DNA from 3 places in the Thioalkalivibrio sp. ALE10 genome. Region 2 is predicted to be linked to each of the others. Evidence: riboswitches for the same ligand, from Rfam matches in the RefSeq annotation. Region 2 holds a riboswitch; each other region holds the start of a gene.

Region 1 (7,605 bases), on a different contig from region 2:
GGTCGCGCCCAGTTCGCGGGCCTTGAGCAGCCGCTCGTGCAGATAGCCCACCGGACCGTGCACCAGTTCGGCCTGTACGGTCTCCGGCAGGGTCTCGAACCAGGAACGATAAGTCTCCGCATCCAGGCTGGCCACGCGGCCGGCGATGTCGGCGGCCGCGTCGGCATGTTCGGGCAGGTTGACGCCGCGATCCTGGATATCGTCCAGCAGGGCCTCGGCATCTTCCGGGTGATCCCCGGTGTCGTAGCCCGCGTCGCGCAGCAGATCCAGGGTCTCCAGCAGCGACTCGGGGACATCCAGCTTGTCGGCGCCGATGTTGTGGCGCCCCGGCGGATGGTTGTAGTAGACGATGGCCACGCGCTTGTCGGCATTGGAGCGCTCGCGCAGGCGCTGCCAGCGGGCCATGCGTTCGGCTACCGCGTCGACCCGTTCCCGGATCGGCTCGGAGAGCATCAGGCGCACGCCGGTGCGGTCGTCGATCTCGGGCTCGCCGGCGGCGGCCAGCACCGTGGGCTGGCTCACGCCCTGCAGTTCGGGCATGGCGACCTGGTAGTGGATGCTGTCCCAGGGGATGCCGTCATGCGCGACCCGCCATTCATCCTCGCTCCGCGAGGCCAGGCGCAGGCCCTTGACCACCGGCACGTCCAGCTCGCCCAGCGCCCCGGCAACCGCCTCGCGATTACCGCCGCCCCCGATCACGAAGTCCTGCAGGGAGACGATGCCGGCGAGATCGGCGGGTGCCGCCGACTGCGCCAGGTCCTCCACCGCCTGCCGGCTGGCGCCGCCCCAGCGCGCCAGCACGCCGAAGCACTGCAGATCGCGCGATTCCAGCGCGTCGCAGGCGGCATCCAGCAGTGCACGGTCCCCCGGCCGGTCGCCGGTGTCCAGGTCCAGCAGGGCGACCGCCGGGCGTTCATCCAGATCCATTGCGGCGGCGTCATCCACCGCGCGGCCGTCGTGGTAGAAACGGATGGTCTCGCGCGGATCCGGCTGCGGCACGTCGATGTCGTGGCCGGCCTCGGCGGCCAGCCAGCGCATCAGGCCCTCCATGCTCTCCGGCGTACGCCCCTGGTAATACGCCCGGCCGGTGAGCCAGCCGGCCTGTTCGGGAAACGCCTGCCGCTGCTCCCGCAGGTGTTCGCGCGGATCCTCGTCGGCATCCGGATTGGTCGCCAGCTCGGTCCGCTCGTCGGCTTCCAGGCCGGCCAGCACGCGCTCGCCCCGCAACCGGGTCAGCGCCGTCAGCTGCCGGTCGCTGTTGATCGCCAGCAGCGGCACTTCGGCATCCGGACCGCGCTCGCGCAGCAGCCGCGTCAGCCGGCCGACCTCGTCGCCCAGCACCGCCGCCACCAGCACGGCGTCCGCGTCCTCCCACAACGCGGTGACCTCGGAGTCATCCTTGTCGGCCAGCTGCTCCGGCGTACGCAGGCGCACGTCGGATTCGGGGAAGGCCTCGAGGAAACGATGCGCCCCGGCCGTGACCTCGGCGGCGGAGCGATCCGAGACGATGCCGAGGATATGCGGGGACGCGTCCGTGTCCGCCGCCGGAACCCCCGGCAGCAGTAGCGCCAGCAACAGGGGGTAGCGTTTTTTCCATGTACTCATCATTCAACACCCGGATACGTGCACACACTGCCGCCGGGACACTCGAGGCGTCCCGACGGAGCGTGAAGAAAAGGAGATCGACCGCGGGTCGCGTCAGCGTCGCGGCACTGTTGTCGATCGGGGCCTTCGCGGATCCGCCGTCACGGCGTCGCGGGCAGAATCAGCCGCCGGAGGCCTCGCGCCGAGCGGCGGGCTGCCACAGGACCTCGGAACCGTTCTCGTGGCGCGCCAGCACCCGGCACAGTACGAACAGCAGATCCGACAGGCGGTTGAGGTAGGCCAGCGAGCTGGGCCGCAGGGCCTCGTGGTGATTGACCGCGACCAGCCGCCGCTCGGCGCGGCGGCAGACGGTGCGGGCAATATGGCAATCCGCGGTGGCCGGGCCGCCCCCCGGGAGGATGAACTCCTCCAGCGGCGGCAGCTCGTCATTGAAGCCCTCGAGCTCGACATCGAGGCGCTCCACCGACGCCTCCGGCAGGGCCTGATGCCCCGGCACCGCCAGCTCCGCGCCCAGGTCGAACAGCTCATGCTGGATCAGCGACAGCGAACGCCGTACGTCCTCGGGCAGCTCGTGCACCAGCACCCGCCCGATGACGCTGTTCAGCTCGTCCACGTCACCAAAGGCTTCGACGCGATGCGAGTCCTTGTCCACGCGCGAGCCGTCACCCAGGCCGGTACGCCCCTCGTCACCCGTGCGGGTCGCGATCTTCGACAGTCGATTGCCCATGACCTTACCTCTGCTGCTGATAACGCAGTTTCACGAACGCGGCGCGGCCGGGGTTGTTGTAATCGGCATCGTTAACCGAGTCACGCGCGACCACGTAGTCGCGATCGAAAAGATTCGACAGCGAAGCCTCGATACTCCATTCCGGATCAAATCGATAGGCCGCACGCAGATTCATGGTGCCGTAGCCCGAGAGCCGCTCGTCATTGTCAGCATCGTTGTAGCTGCGGCTGCGGGCGAGGATCGTACCGCCCACGGAGAAATCACCGATCCGGCGGTCCAGGTCGAAACGGGCTGACGCCGGCGGACGGCGACGCAGTTCATTGCCGGTGTCACGATTTTCCGTATCCAGCAGGGTCAGCGAGACCCGCGAATTCCACGGACCGAGGTCGTGGCCTCCCTCGACTTCCAGTCCGCGAATCCGTGCCTCGTCGACATTTTCGCGCACCGGGAACCCGGTAATGAGGTCGTCCACGCGCGTCTCGAACACCGCGACGTCGACATACGCGAGACTCGCCGAGTACCTCGCCCCGAGCTCAAACGTCTCCGACTCCTCCGGTTCGAGGTCCGGGTTTCCGCGGAATCTCGCCGGGTCGGAAAAGGGCCAGTAAAGGTCATTGAAGGTGGGTGCCTTGAACGCGGTGCCGTAGCTGGCGCGCAGCCGCAGGGCGTCGGTTGCCTGCATGCCCCAGGCGACCTGCCCGGTGGTCTTCTCGCCGAACGCTTCATTGTCGTCGTAGCGCAGCGAGCCTTCCAGATCGTGGTTGCCGAGCTGGGTACGTACGACCGAATAGACCCCTACGTTGTAGCGCGAGTCCTCGTCGTAATCCGTGGTACTCGAGATCCGGTCCTCGTAGGCGTCTACCCCGGCGATCAGGTCGGTGAGTTCACCCAGGCGGACATCGTTGCGCCAGGTCAGCTGATCCCGCTTCGTATCGAATCTCGAAGAGAAAAACCCCCCCGCGAAATTGTCGTTTTCGTCCCGACTATGGGCCACTGCAAGCTCGGTATCCCAGCGACCAAGAACGGGCAATCGGAGACCGGCCTGCATCGCCGCGTGGACGAAATCGGTTTCATCCTCGAAACCATCGAACTCGGTATTGCCTTCGGAATAGAGGACATTGCCGAAAAGTTCGATCCCGTTGTCGAGGCGGTGGGCAACCTTGCCGGCCAGCGAGGTGTTGTCATAGCCATCCGGATCGTCGTCACCCACGTCGTCCTGCACGTCGATGCCCTCGGTATCGAACATACTGACGGACAGGCTGTAATCGGTGCGCCCGGTGCCGCCGGCCACACCGATTCCGGCCTCCCAGGTGCTGAAGCTGCCGGCGCCAAGGAAGGCATTGACCCGCGGCGGACCTTCGCGGCCCGCGCGGCTGAAGACCTGGGTCACCCCGCCGATGGCATCGGAGCCGTAGATGGAGGTGCGCGGCCCGCGCACGATCTCCACGCGGTCGATCTCCTCGGGCGGCAGGAACTGCCAGCTGGCACCGCCGGTGGTGGCCGACCCCATGCGCACGCCGTCGATCAGCATCAGGTGGTGATCGGAGTTCGTTCCCCGAAGGAAGACACTGGACGTCTTGCCGAACGGGCCATTACCCGCCACCGAGACCCCGGCGCGCCCCTCCACCAGATCGGTGAACTGGCGCGGCTGCAGGCGTTCGATCTCTTCGCGGTCGATGACCGTCACCGAGGCCAGGGCCTCGTCCACGGTCTGGCTGAGACGGGTCGCAGTGACCTGAACGGGTTCCAGGGTCGCGGAGTCGGAGTCGGTGCCCGGCGCCTCGTCGGCCACGGCCGGGGACACGGCTGCAACGATGGCTGCGGAAAGGATACTGCGTTTCATGTCTTCGGATCTCCCGGCGAGCCGCCCGCACGCCGCTGGTTCACGGGGATCGCGCCGGCGCGAGGGAGGAAGACGAGGAACGCATTCCCGGCGGGAAACGGGTACGGGGACCCGTGGCGGGAACGGTCATCCGTCTCGCACGCCCTCCGCGTGCCGCACGACCATTCCCCGGCCGGTCTCCGGGCTGACGAGCGGGAGATTCCCGGCGGGCGGCGCCTTCCCGTGTCCATGACACAGTGGCATTCGGCCGCCAGCCTCGAGGATCCACTGCCGAAGGACTCCGGAATGGATCCGCGCTCGATCACCGTTGCGGGGGCAGCGCCGGACTCGCGCCGAAGCGGCGCTCACCGGACTTCCCGTTTAACCCGGCGGCGAAACCGCCAGGGCACCGAGGAACGGGGAGCAGGGTACATGAGCCCCCCCCTGATTTTCCACCCGTGCTCTCCGGCCGACCGCGCGGCGTTCAGGTCTGCCGCGTCTCCTCGGCCTGGCGATAGCGGGCGCCACGACGCAGCAGGCGGCCCCATTCCTTGTCCTGGACCATCGCGTCGAATTCCGGCGAGCGCTCGGCACGCAGGGCCACCGGGTGGGACTCGTCCCCGGTGTTCTGGGCCAGCATCGCCAGGCGCTCGGGGTTGGCCCCGTAGTGGGTCTCGAGAAAGCTGCGCATGCCGTCGGTCAGCGGCAGGTGGTAGACCCGGGTCAGGCGCAGCGCGAGCCACTCCGCCGCACGCCCGAGATCCTGGCGCACCATGCGCACCATGGCGGAGCCCAGCCCGGCCTTGGCGTCGGCGCTCATGCCCACGTACAGCCCGCCGAGATAGGCCGCGGGGCTGGAATAGATCGCCCGCTGGATACTGGGGTTGCTCAGCTCCACCAGCGGGTCGAGCAGCAGCGCCAGCTGGATGCCGATGCGCTTGGCGGTATCGCCGTCCAGCGGCTTCTTGCCGAAGAAGATGAAATCGCCCTCGCGCCGGATCTGCAGCTCCTCGAGATATTCGCACAGACCGTCGGCCAGCCGGATCTTCTGATCATCGTCCAGTTCGATCAGCTCCTCCGACACCCGGATCCGCCGGGCCGAACGCTTCTGCCAGCGCTGATCACCCTTGCGGTCCCGTTCGCGCCGGCGCAGGTTTTCCCAGCGTTCCACCGCATTGGCGTAACGGCTCTGCGCCTGCATCAGGCGGTCCCGGGCTTCACGCAGTTCTTCCACCTGCGACATCGCGGCACCCAGGATACGGCCGTCGGGGCTCTTTACGTCCGGCTCCGCCTCCAGCATGGTCCGCAGGCCGGCCAGCACCTGCTGTCCCATGACCGGCAGGGGTTCGCGCAGATGCTGCTGGGTGATGCCACTGGTCTCGCTCTGCGCCAGCAGCATCCCCAGCGAGCGGAGACGGCTGATCACCCCGGCCTGGGCCACGCGGAAGCGGTTGCTCTGGTATTCCAGCCGGTCCAGCGCCCGGCCCAGCTGCCAGGGCCCCGACCATTCGAAACTCAGGCGCTTGATCTGGCGCCCGTTGACCAGCTCGAAGGCGAGCACGAAGATCGCCTGGACATCATCCAGGGTGCAGCGCGTAAGGTCATCCGCATCCGCCGCGGAGAACAGGCGTTCGAGAAACTGGTCGATGCGGCGCACGCCGTCCTCGCGCGTCGGCGCGACCCCGCGCAGGCGGTCACGCAGCAGCTCGGCGAGATCCGAATCCTCGGCGTGCAGCCGCTCCAGCGCGGCCATGCGCGCGTCGGCGGTGGCCTCCACCAGGTCCGCGACCCGCGCATGCAGCCCCAGACGCCGATAGATCTCGATCTGCTCGGCGGTGGAGGCCAGCGTCGGGTCGCCGGTCATTTCGCGCACCGCGACCGCCACCGCCTCCGGGGAGACCTCCACCTCGTGCAGCAGCACCGCCGCCGACTGGCGCCGCCGCATGTCCGGCGTCATCTCGCCCATGGCCAGGTCACGGGTCGCGAACAGCAGATCCGGCAGCAGATCGATGGTATTGCGCAGCTGGACCTGCGAGCGCTCCTGACGCCGCCCGCGGGTCGCATCGGCGACAAAGCGCGCGATCAGGCCGATCACCCCGAACAGCAGGGTGTAGACCGCGAAGAAGACGAAGTTCTGGGTGGGAGCCGCATGGCCGAACCCGAGGAAATAGCCGCCCTGCATCGCGAGGAAGGTCACGGGGCCGGCCGCCCACAAAAGCTGCAGCAGGTTCAGCGACCACGGGACCTTGCGGGCACTGGTCGCCACCTCGGTGATGCGGCTGCGTCCCGCAGCCTCGATCAGGACCTGGTCCTGATTCGACTCCTGCGTTTCGGGGGCCCCCGATGCCTCGGACTTGCGTTGACGAAAAAGGCGGAACACCCCTACTCCCCGAACACCGGAATCCCCGGTCAGTGTAAAGCTCGAATGCCCCGCACGTCGCCGTCAGAACGGCGGGGACCCACACTGGACCCGTGCCGGAGGCCGGGGTTCACCGCGCGGAAGAAATCAGCTCGTCCGCCGGCGGCACCGAACGCACCCCGGGGTCTTCGCGCCCGCAGAGATAGTCACGGGTGAGCGGAACGGCATCCTGCCGACGCGCCATCTGGATATGGAACACCACCTGCTTCCACCAGCGGAAAGTGCCCTCGCAGCTGGCCAGATAGAACTCCCACATGCGGCAGAAGCGCTCGTCGAAACTGGCCGCCGCCTCTTCACGGACTGCCTGAAAGCGCCGGTACCATTCGGCCAGGGTTTCGGCATAGTGCAGCCGCCAGAATTCGATGTCGGTGGTGTACAGCGGCGTGGGCTCCAGCGCTTCCATCACCTCGGACAGGGCGGGGGTGTAACCGCCGGGGAAGATGTATTTCTTCAGCCAGGGGTTGGCCGTGCCCGGTGGCTCCTGGCGACCGATGGTGTGCAGCACCGCGATCCCGTCGGGCTTGAGCAGGTCGTTGACCCGCTGGAAAAAGGTGCCGTAGTTCGGCTGCCCCACGTGTTCGAACATGCCGACACTGACGATCCGGTCGTACTGATCGTCGTGCTCGCGATAGTCCTGGTACAGGAAGCGCACCTTGTCCTCCAGACCCCGGCGCTTCGCTTCGTCCTGCGCTACCCGCAGCTGCTCGCGCGACAGGGTGATGCCATCGACCCGGACATCCGCGTGCTCGGCCAGATACATCGCCAGCCCGCCCCAGCCGCAGCCGATGTCCAGCACGCGCATGCCCGGCTCCAGGCACAGTTTCTGGCGCAGGACCTCGCACTTGGCCTGCTGCGCCTCCTCCAGGCTCATCCCCGGCTCGGCGAAATAGGCGCAGCTGTAGAACATCCCCTCGTCCAGGAACCGCCGGAACAGCCATTCGTCCACGTCGTAGTGGTGAGAGATGTTCTTGTAGCTGCGCGCCACCCGGTTGCCCTGCTCCACGAGGGCGCGCAGCGAACGCGTCAGGAAAC
Region 2 (7,605 bases):
CCGGGTCGAACAGCGACAGCAGCGCCGCCGGGGTCACTTCCATCACGTCCAGGCGGGTCAGCGCCGCGTCGGTCACCCGGGCCGCCGTCAGCATCATCAGCTGTGGCGTGTCCTGCTCCGGGTCCAGATACAGCAGCAGGACCCCCTGTCGGCGCATCACCGCGTCGCGGATCATCTGCCCCGCGCCACTGGTGACCTCGTGGGGTTCCTGACCGTCCCACACGGCCACCAGCATGTCCGAAAACGTCAGCGCCAGGTCATCCCGCAGGCGGTGCACCGACTCGGGCGGGTCCTCCGCACCATGAACGGGCTCGGCCCCCAGCACCACGCCACGGCGGGCATGCGCTCCCGGCTCGCCGGCCGTCTCGGGGCTGGTGGACATCAGATGCAGGTCCACATCCAGGCGCGCGGCCGCGGACCGCGCCAGCTCGTTGGTCCCGGTGGCACGCCCGGTGATCAGCCGCATCACCGGCGATACGTCCGCGTACACCGCATCGGTACTGGCGAAACGTTCCGCGGCCGCGCCGTACAGCCGCCGCAGCACCCGCTCCAGGGTGGCCTGCAGACTGGCCCGGCGGGCTTCGGTATCTCCGTGCGACAGCCAGTTGCGCTCCAGCCGCTGCCCGCGGTGCCCCCCCACCAGTACGGAGAACGCCGGGGTCAGCCGGACCTTGTACGGGTCTTCCCCGCCCCCTGTTTCCGCTGCCAACGCATATCCTCCGGGACGAAAACTGTGAAACCATATCACCGTGGCCGTCAGCCGACTGCCCCGCCCCGCCGGAATCTGCTATACGGCTGGAAGGTCGGGCGGGCCGACCGAACCGTTAAGGGAGCAACCATGTTTGAACGAATCATGATCCCGGTGGATCTCGAACACACCGACAAGCTGCAGAACAGCCTCGAAATCGCGGCCAGGATGGCACGGGAGTACGACGCCACGGTGTACTACGTGACGGTTTCGGGGAGCCTGGCCAACCGTGCCGCCCGGACCCCGGAGGAAATGGAAAGGCATCTGGCGGACTTCGCCCGCGAACAGGGCGAGAAATACGGCATTCGCACCGATTCGAAGCTGATGCACAGCAACGACGTGGCGGTGGAGCTGGATGACAAGCTGGCTCAGGCGCAGAAGGAACTGGATGCCAACCTGGTGGTGATGGCCTCGCACATCCCGGGCGTGGCCGACCGGTTGCATCTGATCAGTTCGAATGCGGGTGAGCTCGCCCGGCGCCTCCCGGTTTCGGTCTTCGTGCTGCGCTGATGATGTTTATCGCCTTTGTGCTGATGATCGGCTTTCTGATCATCGCCGCCGTTCTGCTGGTATGGCAGGTGAGCATCCTCTTCAGCGTGGTGATCGAAGAAGACGGCAGCGTGCACACCACCCGCGGGGATCCGCCGCGCAATTTCCTGCACGCGGTGCGCGAGGTGGTCAGCCGCCACGGGCTGCAGGGCGGCAGGATCACCGCGGTGCGTGGCCGCGACGGCGTTCGCGTGCGCTGTTCGCGCCGTGTGCCGGAAGAGGCCCGTGCGCATCTGCAGGCGGCGGCGGAGCGGGTCAAGGTCGGCCGCCGCCGGCGCGGGCGCAAGAAGCGCCGCTGAAACCGGCCCTCCCCGGTACGGGCAGGGCCGGATAATGCACCGTCAGAGCAGATCGTCCTGGATGGCGTCGATCGCATCCATGGCGCACTGGTGGTCGACCTCGCCGCTGGGACTGCCCGACACCCCGATGCCCGCGACGATGCGCCCGTCGGAGGTGACCTGAGCGCCGCCGCCGAGGATGGTGACGTTGGGCAGGTGCTGGATGCCGTAGCTGACCTCGCCCGGGAAGGCATCATCGCGCAGCTCCAGCGTATCGGTACGGAAGCTGACCGCCGTCCAGGCCTTGCTCTGTGCAGTGCCAACGGTGTGCGGACCGGCGAACCGATCCCGCTTGAGGGCCTGGGTCGTCCCGAAGCGGTCGACCACCGCCGCGGTCACCTGTGCGTTGCGACACGACAGGCATCTACCGCGGCCTCGACGGCCTTGGTCGCGATTTCGGGTGTCAGGCTGGGGGTGTTGAACGTGGCCGAATCGGCATGAACGGGCGCGGCGGCCAGAGTCATCAGGCCGCCGGCCAACAGTGCTGAACGCATGGATGGGGACATATCAACCTCCAGGGTTGTGTGGACTCCACCCATTCTTGTAGGCCCCGTACGGGGATTTGGCAAGCTCCGTTTCGGGACGCCCGCCACGTTCCGGTCCGGCTCAACGGTTTCCGCAACCGGCGCGGCCGACCGCCATCAGGCCACCCGGCCGACCCGCTCGGACACCGCATCATCGGCTATCACCGGCGGGTACTGGCGAGCGAGCTCGCGCGCCGCCAGCACGAAGGTGTTCACCTGCGTGGCGTGCTCGCGCAGCTTGTGCGCCAGACCCGGGTCCTCGCTGACCTCGTCCACCACCACGCCGTCCGGGCGCTCTTCCACGTGCACTTCGATGCGCCCGCGCTGCTCGAAAAGGGTGCGGTACAGCGGATCACGGTCGCGCAAGTGTGCGCTCTCGCGCAGCCGCCGATGCAGTTCCGGCACGTGCACCCGCAGCAGCGCGGCCAGTTCAGGGTCCGTTGCCGTCGTCACTGTCCGGGTACCACCCTCGATGAACTCCAGCTCCCTCCGGATTGCGTCGTGGGACTCCAGCAGGCGCTGAAAGACCACCTGCTCACGCTCGTGCTGCTTGCGGGCTTCGGCGTCCAGGTGACCGCCGCAATCGATCATTCTCAGGTGCATCGTCATGGTCTGTCGGCCTCTTGCTGATGATCCTGCCCGGAAGAAGCAATCTCCCTGCCAACTCGTATTTCCCGCCATGACGCGGCCACATGCCGATGCCGCCGATCCGGTCACGCCCTGAACTGCGAATATTGGCAGCTGCTAATACAAGAAAATGCCACCCGTGACACCCGAACGCTCGCAAGTTACTGTCAAAAGGGGAAAATCATCTCCAAAAAATTTTCGAATATGTATTGATTCCAATTTGCGGCCGTGTATAATTCCCATTGTCGAGTCGACGGCAGCTCAGCGTCGGTTCGCCATGCAGGGGCCCCCTGGCCCCTTCTCTCCTCCATCTCTTCTGGATTTTGCCGTCGGCTCTCGGTGCCCCCGCACCGACCCGGCGGCCCTTTTTTAAATCCGTCCGATCGGATCCCGAAGCAAACCACATGCCAGGCACTGGCCGCCGCGACCGTGGGTCACCCGGACACTGTTGGTTTGACACCACACATTAGTTCTCACTAATATTCCGTCTCCCCCGGGTGCTTCGTCGCCATCCCGACGACGAGTGAAACGGGAAGTCCGGTGCGTGCCCGGCCTCGACCTGCGCACAAGTCCGGCGCTGCCCCCGCAACGGTAGGCGGGTCACGGCAGACCCTCGCGAACCACTGCGAAGAACGCGTCCGTTCAGGGCGTACTTCGCGGGAAGGTGGTCTGCCCCGGAGCCAACGGCTCCAGCCCGCGAGCCCGGAGGACAACGGAGAACCGCGGGGAGCGGTATCACCGGGCGGATCGGCATCGCCGGCGACCTGCGCCTGGGCGGACTTCAAGTCTCAGGTGGAGCTGCGCTTGGGGGGGGGGCACCTGGATGGATGCGATCGATCGGGAAAGCGGGGAGACCCTGACCGACACGCCGGAACTCACCATGGTGGCGAGCGCACTGTGGACGCCCACGGAAGAATTGCGCCTGCAGCTGCGCAGCCGCTACGTGGATGAGGTACGCGTGGCCGGGGACGAATGGGATCGCTCGTTCACCCTGACCAGTCTGAACGTGGAGTACGCGCCGGCGGCCTGGGAGGACGTCACCCTGCGCGGTGGGATCGACAACCTGTTCGATGCCGACAATGAAAGTTCGCTGGCGGCGGATCCCGGCCGCTTCCTCCACGCCGGGGTCCGGTACGACTTCTAGGACGTCCGGTCCGGGGACCGGGAGGGCTGCCTTGATGGGCAGTTCTTCCCCCGGTTTTCATGTCGTTTCTGTCACCACATTGCTCATACGGAGGACTACCCCGGGTGCGGACTGGAACCGGACTCCGCGCAGTATTCCTGCCAGGCTGCCGATCCGCCGCGCAGCACGCGAGCGTCGATGTCCATCGCGCGCAGGCTCTCGGCCACCAGATGGGAGCGCCCGCGCCCGCCACAGAACACCACCACGGGCTGCGCCGGATCCTCCAGATGGGACTCGATGCTGGCCTCCAGCCTGGGCCGGGGGATGTTCACGGCCCCCTCGATGGACCCGGCCTCCACCTCCTCCGGCTGGCGCACGTCCACCAGCAGCAGCGGTTCGCCGGCCTCCCGCCAGCGCGCCAGCTCCGCCGGCTCCACGTGCGGCAGGGTCTGTTCCAGACGGGTGATGCGTTCTTCGAAACGGCTCATGACGATTCCTCGGGTATGATGGAGAGGTAATTCGAGCTTGCCGGCAGGCCGCCGGAGACCGCAACCTGAGCGGTACTCGTGCGCGATACCTCCGGTGGTGCCAACATGACCGACACTTCCGACGTCCGCAGGCCGGGCTTCGTCGCCCACATGGCGACGGTCTTCATCAACGCCCTCAACGACAACTTCTTCCGCCTGGTCGTCATCTTCATCGCCCTGCGCGAGTTCGTTGCCGAGGGCGAAGGCACGTTCTATTACAGCCTGGTCGGGTTCGTGTTTCTGCTGCCGTTCGTGCTGTTCTCGCCGTGGGCCGGCTACATCGCCGACCGTTACAGCAAGAAGGCGGTGATCGTCGCCACCCGCTCGGCCGAGGCCGTGGTGCTGCTGACCGCCGCGCTCATGCTGATCATCGACTACTTCCCCGGACTGCTGGTGACCGTGTTCCTGATGGGCCTGCAGAGCACCTTCTTCAGCCCGGTGAAGTTCGGCATCCTCCCGGAGATCGTGCGCTACGCGCAGCTGTCGCGCGCGAACGGGCATATCCAGCTGTGGACCTTCCTGGCGATCATCCTCGGCACCGCGCTGGCCGGCTTCGTGATGGAGTTCGCCGGCGAGGCGCTGTGGATCCCGGCGGCGGTGATCGTGGCGCTGTCGCTCACCGGCCTGATCACCAGCTTCTTCGTCACCCCCACCCGCGCGATCAACAATCCGGCGCCCTTCCGGCTGAACCCGTTCGCCACCGTGGTGCAGTCGATCGCCGAGATCCGGCCGCAGCGGGTGCTGTTCCTGGTGGTCCTCGGCATCGCGTGGTTCTGGGCCCTGGGCACGTTGTACCAGCTCAACGTCCCGCTGTTCGCCGAGATGCACCTGGGCCTGGGCGAGCTGGCCACCGGCATCATCCTGACGACCCTGGCCCTGGGCATCGGCACCGGCAGCATCCTCGCCGGCTATCTGTCGCGCGGCGGCATCGCCATGCACCATGCCCCGGCCGGCATGATCGCGGCCGCCCTGATCAGCGCGTTGCTGTATTTCACGACCGACAGTTACCCGGCCACCCTGGTGCTGATGGCCCTGCTCGGCGTTGCCTCCGGGTTCTTCATCGTGCCGATCACCGCCTACCTGCAGGGCCACAGCCCGGAGGAACGGCGCGGGCGTTTCATCGCCGCGAGCAACTTCCTGTCGTTCGGGGCGATGCTGCTGGCACCGGTGCTGTTCTGGGTACTCACCGGACCGGCGGGCGCCAGCCCCGGCCAGGTGTTCATCATCGGCGGGGCCGCCTCGCTGCTGGTCGGGCTCGCGGCCCTGCGCCTGTACCGCCGCCACCGCGCGGAGGCGGATGCCTGACCCCCGAAGGCCCCGGCCGCGCGACCGAACCCCAGCATCCGGTGCGAACGTCTATCTTCGAAGGAAGAACTTGCCAGAGGGGCGAACCCGGGAGGCCATCATGAGCAACAACATGGCCGATGTAACCATTCACATCGACGAGACCATCGACGCCGAGGCCCGCGAACGCATCCAGGACGAGCTGCGCGGGATGAGCGGCGTGATGGCGGCATCCAGCCACGAGGAGAAGCCGCACCTGGTCGTGGTCGAATACGACCCGGAGCGGATCAACAGCCATCGCCTGCTCGACACGGTCACCGCCAGCGGCGTGCACGCCCAGCTGATCGGCCTGTAGTCGGCGGCAAGCCTTTCAGGCTCAAGAGGCTCACGGACGGTGGCGGCTCGCCCCGTCGGTCACCCCGCCGGCGATCATGTGCGCGACGCGCAGGGCCTCCGGCAGGTGGCTGTGGACGCGCTGGTCCTCCAGCAGCTGCCGCGCCGCTTCGGGTTCGATCCCGCAGCGCTGGACATGGACCCCCGCCAGCGGTTCCATCGCGCCGGCGGCCTCGATCAGCCGCCACTTGCGGGCCCCTCCGGGGACATGGTCGAGCAACGCCCGTCGAACGGCCTCCATGTCGGGTTGCCGGCGTGCCACGACCATCACGGGCAGGCCGGTCCGTTCGTGCAGGGCCTGCAGGTCCACCACGTTGAAGCCGGCAAAGGCGATCCCCTGCAGCAGGATCGCGTGCAGCTGCGGGGCGAACGGGCTGTCCAGCACGCATGCGGCCAGACGTTTGGTTGCATTGGCGCCGTCGCGCCGCACCCGGCTCGACACTACGCCGTCCAGCCGCGTGCCGGCGAACACCGCGCCCACCACCAGCACGTCGCCACGATACGTCCGCGCGAACGGCGCATCATCAAAACCCGCCACGTGCGATAGATGTCCCGGCATGCGTATCCCCGTTTGCCCGCGCCGTCGTACAGCTCCACGTTCTCATACACACGAAGCCCAGCAGAAGGAGGCTCCCGATGGACCCGGATCAGGTCACGGTATTTGGCGGCACCGGCTTTCTCGGCCGCATGATCGTGTACCAGCTGCTCGACGCCGGACACGCCGTGCGCATCGCCTCCCGCCGCCCCGCACTACCGGCCGACCTGCAACGGCACGAGCGGGTGGAACACTGCAGCGCCGACATCCGCAACGATGACGACGTGGCCAGGGCCGTGGCGGGTTCGCGTGGTGCGGTGAATGCCGTCAGCCTGTACGTGGAGCAGCGCGACCTGCGCTTCACCACCATCCACGTGGAGGGAGCCGCCCGGCTCGCCCGGGCGGCGAGCGAGGCCGGCCTGGAACACCTGGTGCACATCTCCGGCATCGGCGCCGATCCCGCCTCGCGTTCGGCATACATCCGAGCGCGGGGCGAAGGCGAGGCCGCGGTGACCACCGAGTTCCGCGACGCCCTGATGGTGCGGCCCAGCGTGCTGTTCGGCCCGGGCGATGCGTTCCTGCGCAACCTCGCGACCCTCGCGCGGCTGCCGATGGTGCCGCTGTTCGGCCGCGGCGACACCCGCCTGCAACCGGTGCACGTGGCGGATGTCGCGCAGGCCGTGGCCACCCTGTTCAACGAACCGCCGGCCGGACACCGGGTGTTCGAGCTCGGCGGTCCGGACATCCTGACTTACCGCCAGATCGTGAACCAGGTGCTGGAGCACCTGGGACAGCCGCGGGTGTTCGTGCCGGTACCGTTTTTCCTCTGGCACCTCGCCGCCGGGCTGACCTCATGGCTGCCCCGCGCACCCCTGACCCGGGACCAGATCTACCTCATGCAGCAGGACACGGTTACCGACAGCACCTGCGCGACCTTCGCCGACCTCGGCATCACGC
Region 3 (7,605 bases), on a different contig from region 2:
CGAGTACAGCATCACGCCCGGCGTGCCGGCATTCTCCGCCGCCGCCGCGACCCTGGGGCGGGAACTGACGGTGCCGGAGGTGGCGCAGTCGGTAGTCCTGACGCGCACGCCGGGACGGGCGTCCTCCATGCCGGAGCGCGAACGGCTGGCGAGCTTTGCCGCCACCGGGGCGACCCTCGCGATCCACCTGTCGCTGCACAATATCGAGACCGTGGTCGAGGACCTGCGGCCGCACTATGGCTGCGACTGCCCGGTGGCGATCGTCTTCCGCGCCAGCTGGCCGGACGAGACCGTGGTGCGCGGTACGCTGGGGAATATCGCGGAACGGGCGCAGGCCCTGACCACGCGGCGCTCGGCGCTGATCCTGGTGGGCCCGGCGCTGGACCCGGGCGATTTCCGCGACAGTGCGCTGTATGACCCGGCGCACGTGCGCCGTTACCGCGGCATGGACGGGGACTAAGCGGCGGTGCCCCCGATCTTCCGCAGGCAGGGATCACGCCGGTGAGTGTCGTGGGACACGGGGCTTTTCGCCTGCAAGCAGGCTCCTACATCGTCGCGAACTTGTAGGAGCCTGCTTGCAGGCGAAGGTGGGGCGCCCCTGGTCAGGATAACGGAAAGGGGACCGCCGGGCGGCGGCCCGCGTTTTCCCGCGTGGTTCAGCGGCGGCGGAAGTTGTCGTGGCAGGCGAGGCACTGGTGGCGCACGCCGTTCAGGGCCTCGGTGGCGCGTAGCTGAAAGCCCTCGTCCTCCAGGTCGTCGGCCGCCTCGACCTTGCGTTGCAGTTCCGTGGTCGCCTCGCGGTAGGCCGCCTTGTAGTCGGCGAACTCCGGAGCCTCCCAGACCGCGGGCAGGGCCCCGGGTTCGCCGTCGGGCGCCGGTGTCTCGCGGGCGAACCAGGTGTCGATGTCGGCGGCCCCGCGCGCGAGTTCGTCGGCCAGCTCGGGCAGACGTTCGGCGAACGGTGCGTCGTAGCGCAGGATCTGCTCGATGCTGCGGTAGGTCGCCGAGGTAGCCTGCATGCTCTGCTGGCGAAAGCGCTTGAAGGCCTCGGTGGCGTCCACCCCGGCCGGATCGTCCAGGGTCTCCGCAAAGTCGTTCCCCCAGGGGCCCGGCATCGGCACGCTGATCTCGTCTTCCGCGCCTGCGGTGCCGGCCGCTGCGAGCAGCAGGGCCAGCGACAGGCCGGCCGTCAGCGACCGGCGCGTGGATGGCATCCGTTTCATGGCGATTCTCCCTGTTCGTTCAGAAGCGGAACTGGTGCTGCAGGTGCAGCTGCCAGTTCGAGGTGTCGGTGTCGCGGTCCAGCCACATGAGCTGGGTCTTCTGCCGCTGCCCCCGGTGGTACCAGTTAAGGCCGGCGCCCCATTCGCGCTGCCAGCGCTCGTCGCCGTCCAGGTCGTCGCCGGCGTCGTGGCGCAGTACCGCGTGGCGAGCGGCGAGCTCGAGGCCCTCCAGCGGCAGCGACTGCGCCAGTTCCAGCTCGGCGCCCAGGTCGTGGTAGCTCGCGGTGCGGTCGGGGGAGACATTGCGGCGGTAGGCCGCCAGCGACAGCGAGGTATGGCCGAACTTGACCACCGCATCGGCGGTGGCGGTGACCCAGTCGGCGCGCTGCCGGTCGACCGTGTCCTCCTGCCCGCGGCTCCAGTCGCGCAGGTGGTTGCGGCTGGCGGCCTGCAGGCCGGCGCCCAGGGCAACGGTGCGCTCCACGGCCCGGCCCACCGTGGTGTTGTCGCGCGGGACCGAGCCCACCGGGGCCCAGGCGCCACGGGCGCTGAACAGGTGCCCGGAGGTGGAGGGCCGGTCGTCGCGCTGATCCAGGCGCCCGCGGCCATCGAATATCCCGACCGCCCAGGCGCGGTCGTCGCCCGCGCCACCCAGCAGGGCGAGGCCGGTGTCGCGTCCTGCCGGGATCTCGAACTGGTTGCCGGCGATGCTCAGTTCGGTGAACAGGCGGTTGGGGCCGCCGATGTCCCGCGCCAGACCGAAGGGGACGGTGAACTGGCCGGCCCGCAGGCCCAGGTGTTCGCCCGGGCCGTACTGCAGCCAGATGTCGCGCATGGACAGCTCGCCGCTGCTGAAATCCGGCTGCAGGCGAAAGCTCAGTTCGGGGTGGAACAGGGTGCCCGAGGTGTCCAGCCAGGCGCGCCGGAAATCGAATTCGCTGCTGGAGCCGTCCGGGTCATGCTCGTAGCTGTAACGGCCCTGGATCAGCGGATCCAGGGTGACCTGCAGGCCGTCTTCCGCGTCGCCGAATTCGAAACCGGCCTGCGCCGGCGCGATGCCCGTGGCCGTCACCAGGCACAGGGTAACCAGGGCCGGCACGGCAGGCCGCCCCGGCTGAGGTTGGGTCCTTTTCATTGTTGTGTTGCTCCCCTGGACGTGCGACCCCGCACGCCGTGGATGAAACGACGCCGGCAGTCGGGCAAGGGAGCAGGGGGGAAGGGGCGGACACGCCGGCCCCGGCCCGCTCGGCCGCCCGCCGCGGCGTCGGGTTTCCTCCAGGCCGGTCTCCGGACTCGCGAAGGGGATGCAGGACATCCCGGGCGGATCGCCTTCCCGCGGGCATCCCGTGGATGCGCCGCAGTGGCACTGGATCCGCCTGTCTTCACCTACCGTTGCGGGGGCAGTGCCGGCATTGTGAACGTCGATTCACGCACCGGCTTCCCGATTATCCCCGGCGTCGTGGGCCGGGGCACCTGAAGGCGGGCGGACTGTAACCGCGTCCCGTCACGCGGGCAAGGGCGGAGCCGGGTTGATCTGTATCAAGGTTACGCAGGATTGCACCACCCGGCCGGCCCGTGATGGGGGTATTTCTTTTAGACTGAGTCCATGTGGTGACGGTTTGCAGCCGGGCCGCATCCAGACCAATAAAAAGGAGCGAACCATGCAGAAGAAGCGCATTTTCCGGGGGCTGCTCGTCTCGGCCTGTACGGCCGTGGCCCTGGGCCTCTCCGCCCCGACGTTCGCCGGCGATTACGATCAATACCGCGACATGTTCGAGCCGCTGCCGGCCCTGCCGCCGATCCCGGCCGACAATTCCCTGACCGACGAGAAGGTGGAGCTGGGCAAGTTCCTGTTCTTCGAGCCGCGCATCTCCAGCTCGGGCGTCATTTCCTGCGCGACCTGCCACAACCCCGCGCTGGGCTGGGCTGACCGCATCCCGCGCGCGACCGGGCATGCCGGCCAGGTGGGCGAACGCAACAGTCCGACGGTGCTGAACTCCGGGTTCTTCGAGGCCCAGTTCTGGGACGGCCGCGAGGATGACCTGGAAGGCCAGGCCCTGGGGCCGATCCAGGATGCAGTGGAGATGGCCATGCCGCTGGAGGAGGCGATCGCGCGCCTGGAGGAGTTCCCCGAGTACATCGAGATGTTCGACGCGGCGTACCCGGATTATGACGGCGACAACGTCGTGAACACCGATCACGTGGCCAAGGCCCTGGCTTCGTTCCAGCGTACCCTGAATACGCCGAACTCCGATCTGGACCGCTGGCTGGTGGGTGACGAGGACGCGATGAGCGAGCAGCAGAAGCGCGGCATGGCCCTGTTCGCGGATAACGGCTGCGTGGCCTGCCATCGCGGCCCGGCGCTGACGGACTCGAATTTCCACCAGATCCAGGTGCCGGGTTCCGAGGACAAGGGGCGCTATCTGGTGACCGGGGAGGAACGCGACAAGTACGCCTTCAAGACCCCGACGCTGCGCAACGTGGCCCTGACCTACCCCTACATGAACAATGGCGAGACCGAGACCCTGAAGGAAGCCATTGAAATCATGGGTCAGGAGATGCTGGACACCGACTTCACGGAAGACGAGCTGGAAGACATCGAGGCGTTCATGCACGCCCTGACCGGCGAGATGCCGGACGTCACCATCCCGGCCCTGCCGTGATCCATCGGGGGCTCGGCGGCTGAACGCTGATGCCCCCTTCGTCGAGGCTTTCGAGGCCCCCTCCATGTCCTGGAGGGGGCCTTTTTGATGGGTGCCGCTATTCCACCGTGATGGTGATTTTTTCGGAAACCACCGGCGGGTCGAAGCTGATGTGGCGATAGTCCATGAAAAGCAGCTGCAGGGTATGGGTGCCGGGCTCCAGTTCTACCTCACCTTCGGTCTGGCCACCTCCGAAGTGGTGTTTGTGGTCCGTGAAGGGCAGGGAGGCATCCAGGTCCACTTCGTCCAGAGGCTTGTTTACGAGCAGGTGGTGGTGCCCGGTGTTGTCGGCGTCGACGCCGGCCGGGGCTACCCCCATGCCGCGCAGTCCCATGCGTATATGTACCGGGCCCTCGACGGTGTCACCATCCTGCGGGCTGATGAAGTAGACCTCGGTCCCCTCGGCGGGTGCCGGGCGATCGGCGAGCGCCGATACGGGCAGGACAAGCGCGGCGGCAAGGGCCACGGACGAGGCCATGAAGATCCGGTTTCTGATCATCGGAGAACCTCCTTTTCCGGGTGAAGGGCGCAGGGACCGGGTCTCGGGGTCCCTGAAGGAAGTGTAGACGGTCCGGGGCGGGGTCAAGGGCGCGGTCGTCTGCTACCCTGTGTGGCCCTGTTGACTACCGGAAGCGAGTGTTCGCGCATGGCCTTTCGTACCCGTTTTGCCCCCAGTCCGACCGGCTATCTGCACATAGGCGGTGCCCGCACCGCGTTGTTTTCCTGGCTGTATGCCCGCCACCATGGTGGCGAGTTCGTACTGCGTATCGAGGACACCGATCTCGAACGCAGTACCGCCGAGTCGGTGAATGCGATCCTCGAGGGCATGAACTGGCTGGGCCTGACCTACGACAAGGGTCCGTTCTACCAGACCGACCATTTCGACCGGTATCGCGAAGTCATCGATCAGCTGCTGGCCTCCGGCCACGCCTATCGCTGCTATTGCACGAAGGAAGAGCTGGATGTGATGCGCGAGGAGCAGAAGGCGCGCAAGGAGAAGCCGCGCTACGACGGCCGCTGTCGCGCCCGAACCGAGCCGCGCGAGGGCGTGGATCCGGTGATCCGTTTCCGCACCCCGGACGAGGGCGCCACCATCGTTGATGACATGGTGCGCGGCAAGGTGGCGTTCCAGAACAGCGAGCTGGACGACCTGATCATCGCCCGCTCCGACGGTTCGCCGACCTACAACCTCACGGTGGTGGTGGACGACATGGACATGGGCATCAGCCATGTGGTGCGTGGCGACGACCATTTGAACAATACCCCGCGCCAGATCAACATCCTCAGGGCCCTGGGTGTGGAACCGCCGCGTTACGGGCACCTGCCGATGATCATGGGGCCGGACGGCGCGAAGCTGTCCAAGCGCCACGGGGCGGTGTCGGTGATGCAGTTCCGCGAGGAGGGCTACCTGCCCGAGGCGCTGCTGAACTATCTGGTGCGGCTGGGCTGGGCCTACGGGGACCAGGAGATCTTCTCGCTGGACGAGCTGGTGCGCCTGTTCGATATCGAGGACGTCAATCAGTCCGCCTCGGCCATAAACCCCGACAAGCTGCTGTGGCTGAATCAGCACTACATCAAGACCCTGGACCCCGACCATGTGGCGCTGGAGCTGGGCTGGCATCTCGGGCAGCTGGGCGTGGATCCCGCCGAGGGGCCGGAACTGCGGCAGGTGGTGCTGGCGCAGCGGGAACGGGCGCGGACGCTGCGCGAGATGGCCGAGAACAGCGTGTATTTCTATCGCGACTTCGACGAATACGATCCGAAGGCCGAGCGCAAGCAGCTGACGCCGGAGGCCCGCGAGGTGTTGCAGACTCTGCATGACGGCTTCAGTGCCCTGGGCGCCTGGGACAAGGAGGCGCTGCACGAGGTGGTGCAGCACACCGCCGAGCGGCTGGAACTCAAGCTCGGCAAGGTCGCCCAGCCATTGCGTGTGGCGCTGACGGGCGGTACTGTATCGCCACCGATCGACGACACGCTGGTGCTGATCGGACGCGAGCGCTCGCTGGAACGGATCGAGCGGGCCATCGCAAAGATTTCCGCACAAGCGGGTTGACACGAATAAGGGGTGTGGCTACATTACGCACCTCGCCGGTTACGGGGCCATAGCTCAGCTGGGAGAGCGCCTGCATGGCATGCAGGAGGTCGGCGGTTCGATCCCGCCTGGCTCCACCATTACGGCGAATGGCAGGATCAGCGATGCATCGTTTTGGAATGATCTCCATCTACGTTGGGCTGGTTTTGTCGATTGTGGGATTGTTCGGCGGTTTCGGGTTGATGTTTGCCGGTGAGCAGACATGGTCCAAGCCACTGGTCGCAATGGTCCCGCTGGGGTTCCTGCTGGTTTTCAACGGTGTGGTGACAACCATCCTGCATCGTCCGAAAGGCAGCCGCGGAAGTGAAAGGCCGCAAGGACCTCCTGACTAGTTTGCAGCATGACGTTGCCTCTGCGTCCCCATCGTCTAGAGGCCTAGGACACTGCCCTTTCACGGCAGCGACCGGGGTTCGAATCCCCGTGGGGACGCCATATTCCAAGGGCCCGGATCCAGACGCACTGGATCCGGGCCTTTTTCGTTCTGGTCCGGAATCAGCCGCCGAAGATCCCTTTCTTTGTTGATCCGTGTCAACTGGAAGGGCGACAAGGGCGACGGAGGGGAAGGGCATAAAAAAGAAGCCCGGCCGGGAGCCGGGCTCAAGGTACTGAAACAACCGTGTGACGGAGGGAGTCGGTTGTCTCGGTGTACCGGTCGGGGACCGGGTCAACACCATGCAGTGGCCACATCGTGACCGGGGTTACGGAAACACCCGTGGAGGGTTTTTCGTCACCACTCATCAGCTGTGACGGGATAACCGGAGAGAGGTTCCGGTTGCGGGTGCGACATGCGATACAGTTCACGGTTTCTCCGACAGTGAATCAATACGGAACGAGGACATGCGCGGACTGGAACAGATCCCCTGGCTTTACGATGGCTTCATGGTGCTGGCCGATGCGCTGGGCCTGCGTCGCTGGCGGATGCGCCTGGTATCCGGGGCCCGGGGACGGATCCTGGAGGTCGGTTGCGGAACCGGGCGCAATTTGCCGCTGTATCCGCAGACGGCGGAAGTCATTGGCGTGGAGCCGGACTTCCTCGCGCTACGGAGTGCGCGGCGTCGCGCTCCCGGGGTGCCGCTGGTGGTGGCCCGCGCCGAGGCCCTGCCGTTCGTCGAGGGGCAGTTCGACGCGGTGGTATCCGGGCTGGTGTTCTGTTCGGTGCAGGATCCGCCCGCCGCCCTGAACGAGGTGCGGCGGGTCCTTGGCGCGGAGGGCGAGCTGCGGATGCTGGAGCATGTGCGCCACACGCGTCCGTTGCTGGCGCGGATGCAGGACCATGTGCAGCCGGCCTGGACCTGTGTGGCCGGTGGCTGTCATCCCAACCGGGATACCGAAGCCGCTGTGTCCGCCGCCGGTTTTGCGATCGATCCGCAGGACCGGGTGGCCCGGGGCGTGATGCGGCGCTTCACCGCGCGTCCCGCCGGATCCGGAAAAAAGGCTGCGGAGAACCCTCAAGTCTGAGCGGTAGCCGCCGCTATCGTCGGTGCAGGCGTCCTGTCCATTCGCAAACGCCTGTCAACGCCAGGGAGGTACCCATGGATGTCAACGCAGCGGTATCCCAGGCCGTGCAGATGCAGCAGGCGAGCCTGAT

The links. A riboswitch is a leader RNA that binds a small molecule or an ion and turns the genes downstream of it on or off. The one in region 2 is predicted to bind cobalamin.
Region 1: another riboswitch for cobalamin. It lies ahead of F788_RS0106945 (TonB-dependent receptor domain-containing protein); the one in region 2 lies ahead of F788_RS0106275 (TonB-dependent receptor).
Region 3: another riboswitch for cobalamin. It lies ahead of F788_RS0106840 (porin); the one in region 2 lies ahead of F788_RS0106275 (TonB-dependent receptor).

What each region holds. Positions count from the first base shown of each region.
Region 1 is NZ_KB906452.1:95,700-103,304, forward strand. It holds gene F788_RS0106935 (cobaltochelatase subunit CobN) at 1-1,605, opposite strand, end outside; gene F788_RS0106940 (cob(I)yrinic acid a,c-diamide adenosyltransferase) at 1,766-2,332, opposite strand; gene F788_RS0106945 (TonB-dependent receptor domain-containing protein) at 2,337-4,175, opposite strand; cobalamin riboswitch at 4,328-4,583, opposite strand; gene F788_RS0106950 (hypothetical protein) at 4,639-6,534, opposite strand; gene F788_RS0106955 (class I SAM-dependent methyltransferase) at 6,644-7,605, opposite strand, start outside.
Region 2 is NZ_KB906451.1:405,457-413,061, forward strand. It holds gene F788_RS0106250 (hypothetical protein) at 1-709, opposite strand, end outside; gene F788_RS0106255 (universal stress protein) at 839-1,258, shown strand; gene F788_RS0106260 (DUF3634 family protein) at 1,258-1,596, shown strand; partial or broken gene F788_RS13355 (heme-binding protein) at 1,639-2,099, opposite strand; gene F788_RS0106270 (hypothetical protein) at 2,277-2,768, opposite strand; cobalamin riboswitch at 3,287-3,506, shown strand; gene F788_RS0106275 (TonB-dependent receptor) at 3,610-3,930, shown strand; gene F788_RS0106280 (rhodanese-like domain-containing protein) at 4,026-4,397, opposite strand; gene F788_RS0106285 (MFS transporter) at 4,503-5,741, shown strand; gene F788_RS0106290 (hypothetical protein) at 5,842-6,075, shown strand; gene F788_RS0106295 (DUF99 family protein) at 6,106-6,672, opposite strand; gene F788_RS0106300 (complex I NDUFA9 subunit family protein) at 6,750-7,605, shown strand, end outside.
Region 3 is NZ_KB906452.1:71,499-79,103, reverse strand. It holds gene cobM (precorrin-4 C(11)-methyltransferase) at 1-460, shown strand, start outside; gene F788_RS0106845 (cytochrome c) at 657-1,223, opposite strand; gene F788_RS0106840 (porin) at 1,243-2,358, opposite strand; cobalamin riboswitch at 2,484-2,715, opposite strand; gene F788_RS0106835 (cytochrome-c peroxidase) at 2,885-3,886, shown strand; gene F788_RS0106830 (DUF4399 domain-containing protein) at 3,984-4,403, opposite strand; gene gltX (glutamate--tRNA ligase) at 4,572-5,978, shown strand; tRNA gene F788_RS0106820 (tRNA-Ala) at 6,022-6,097, shown strand; gene F788_RS0106815 (hypothetical protein) at 6,122-6,349, shown strand; tRNA gene F788_RS0106810 (tRNA-Glu) at 6,374-6,449, shown strand; gene F788_RS0106805 (class I SAM-dependent methyltransferase) at 6,855-7,475, shown strand; gene F788_RS0106800 (putative motility protein) at 7,550-7,605, shown strand, end outside.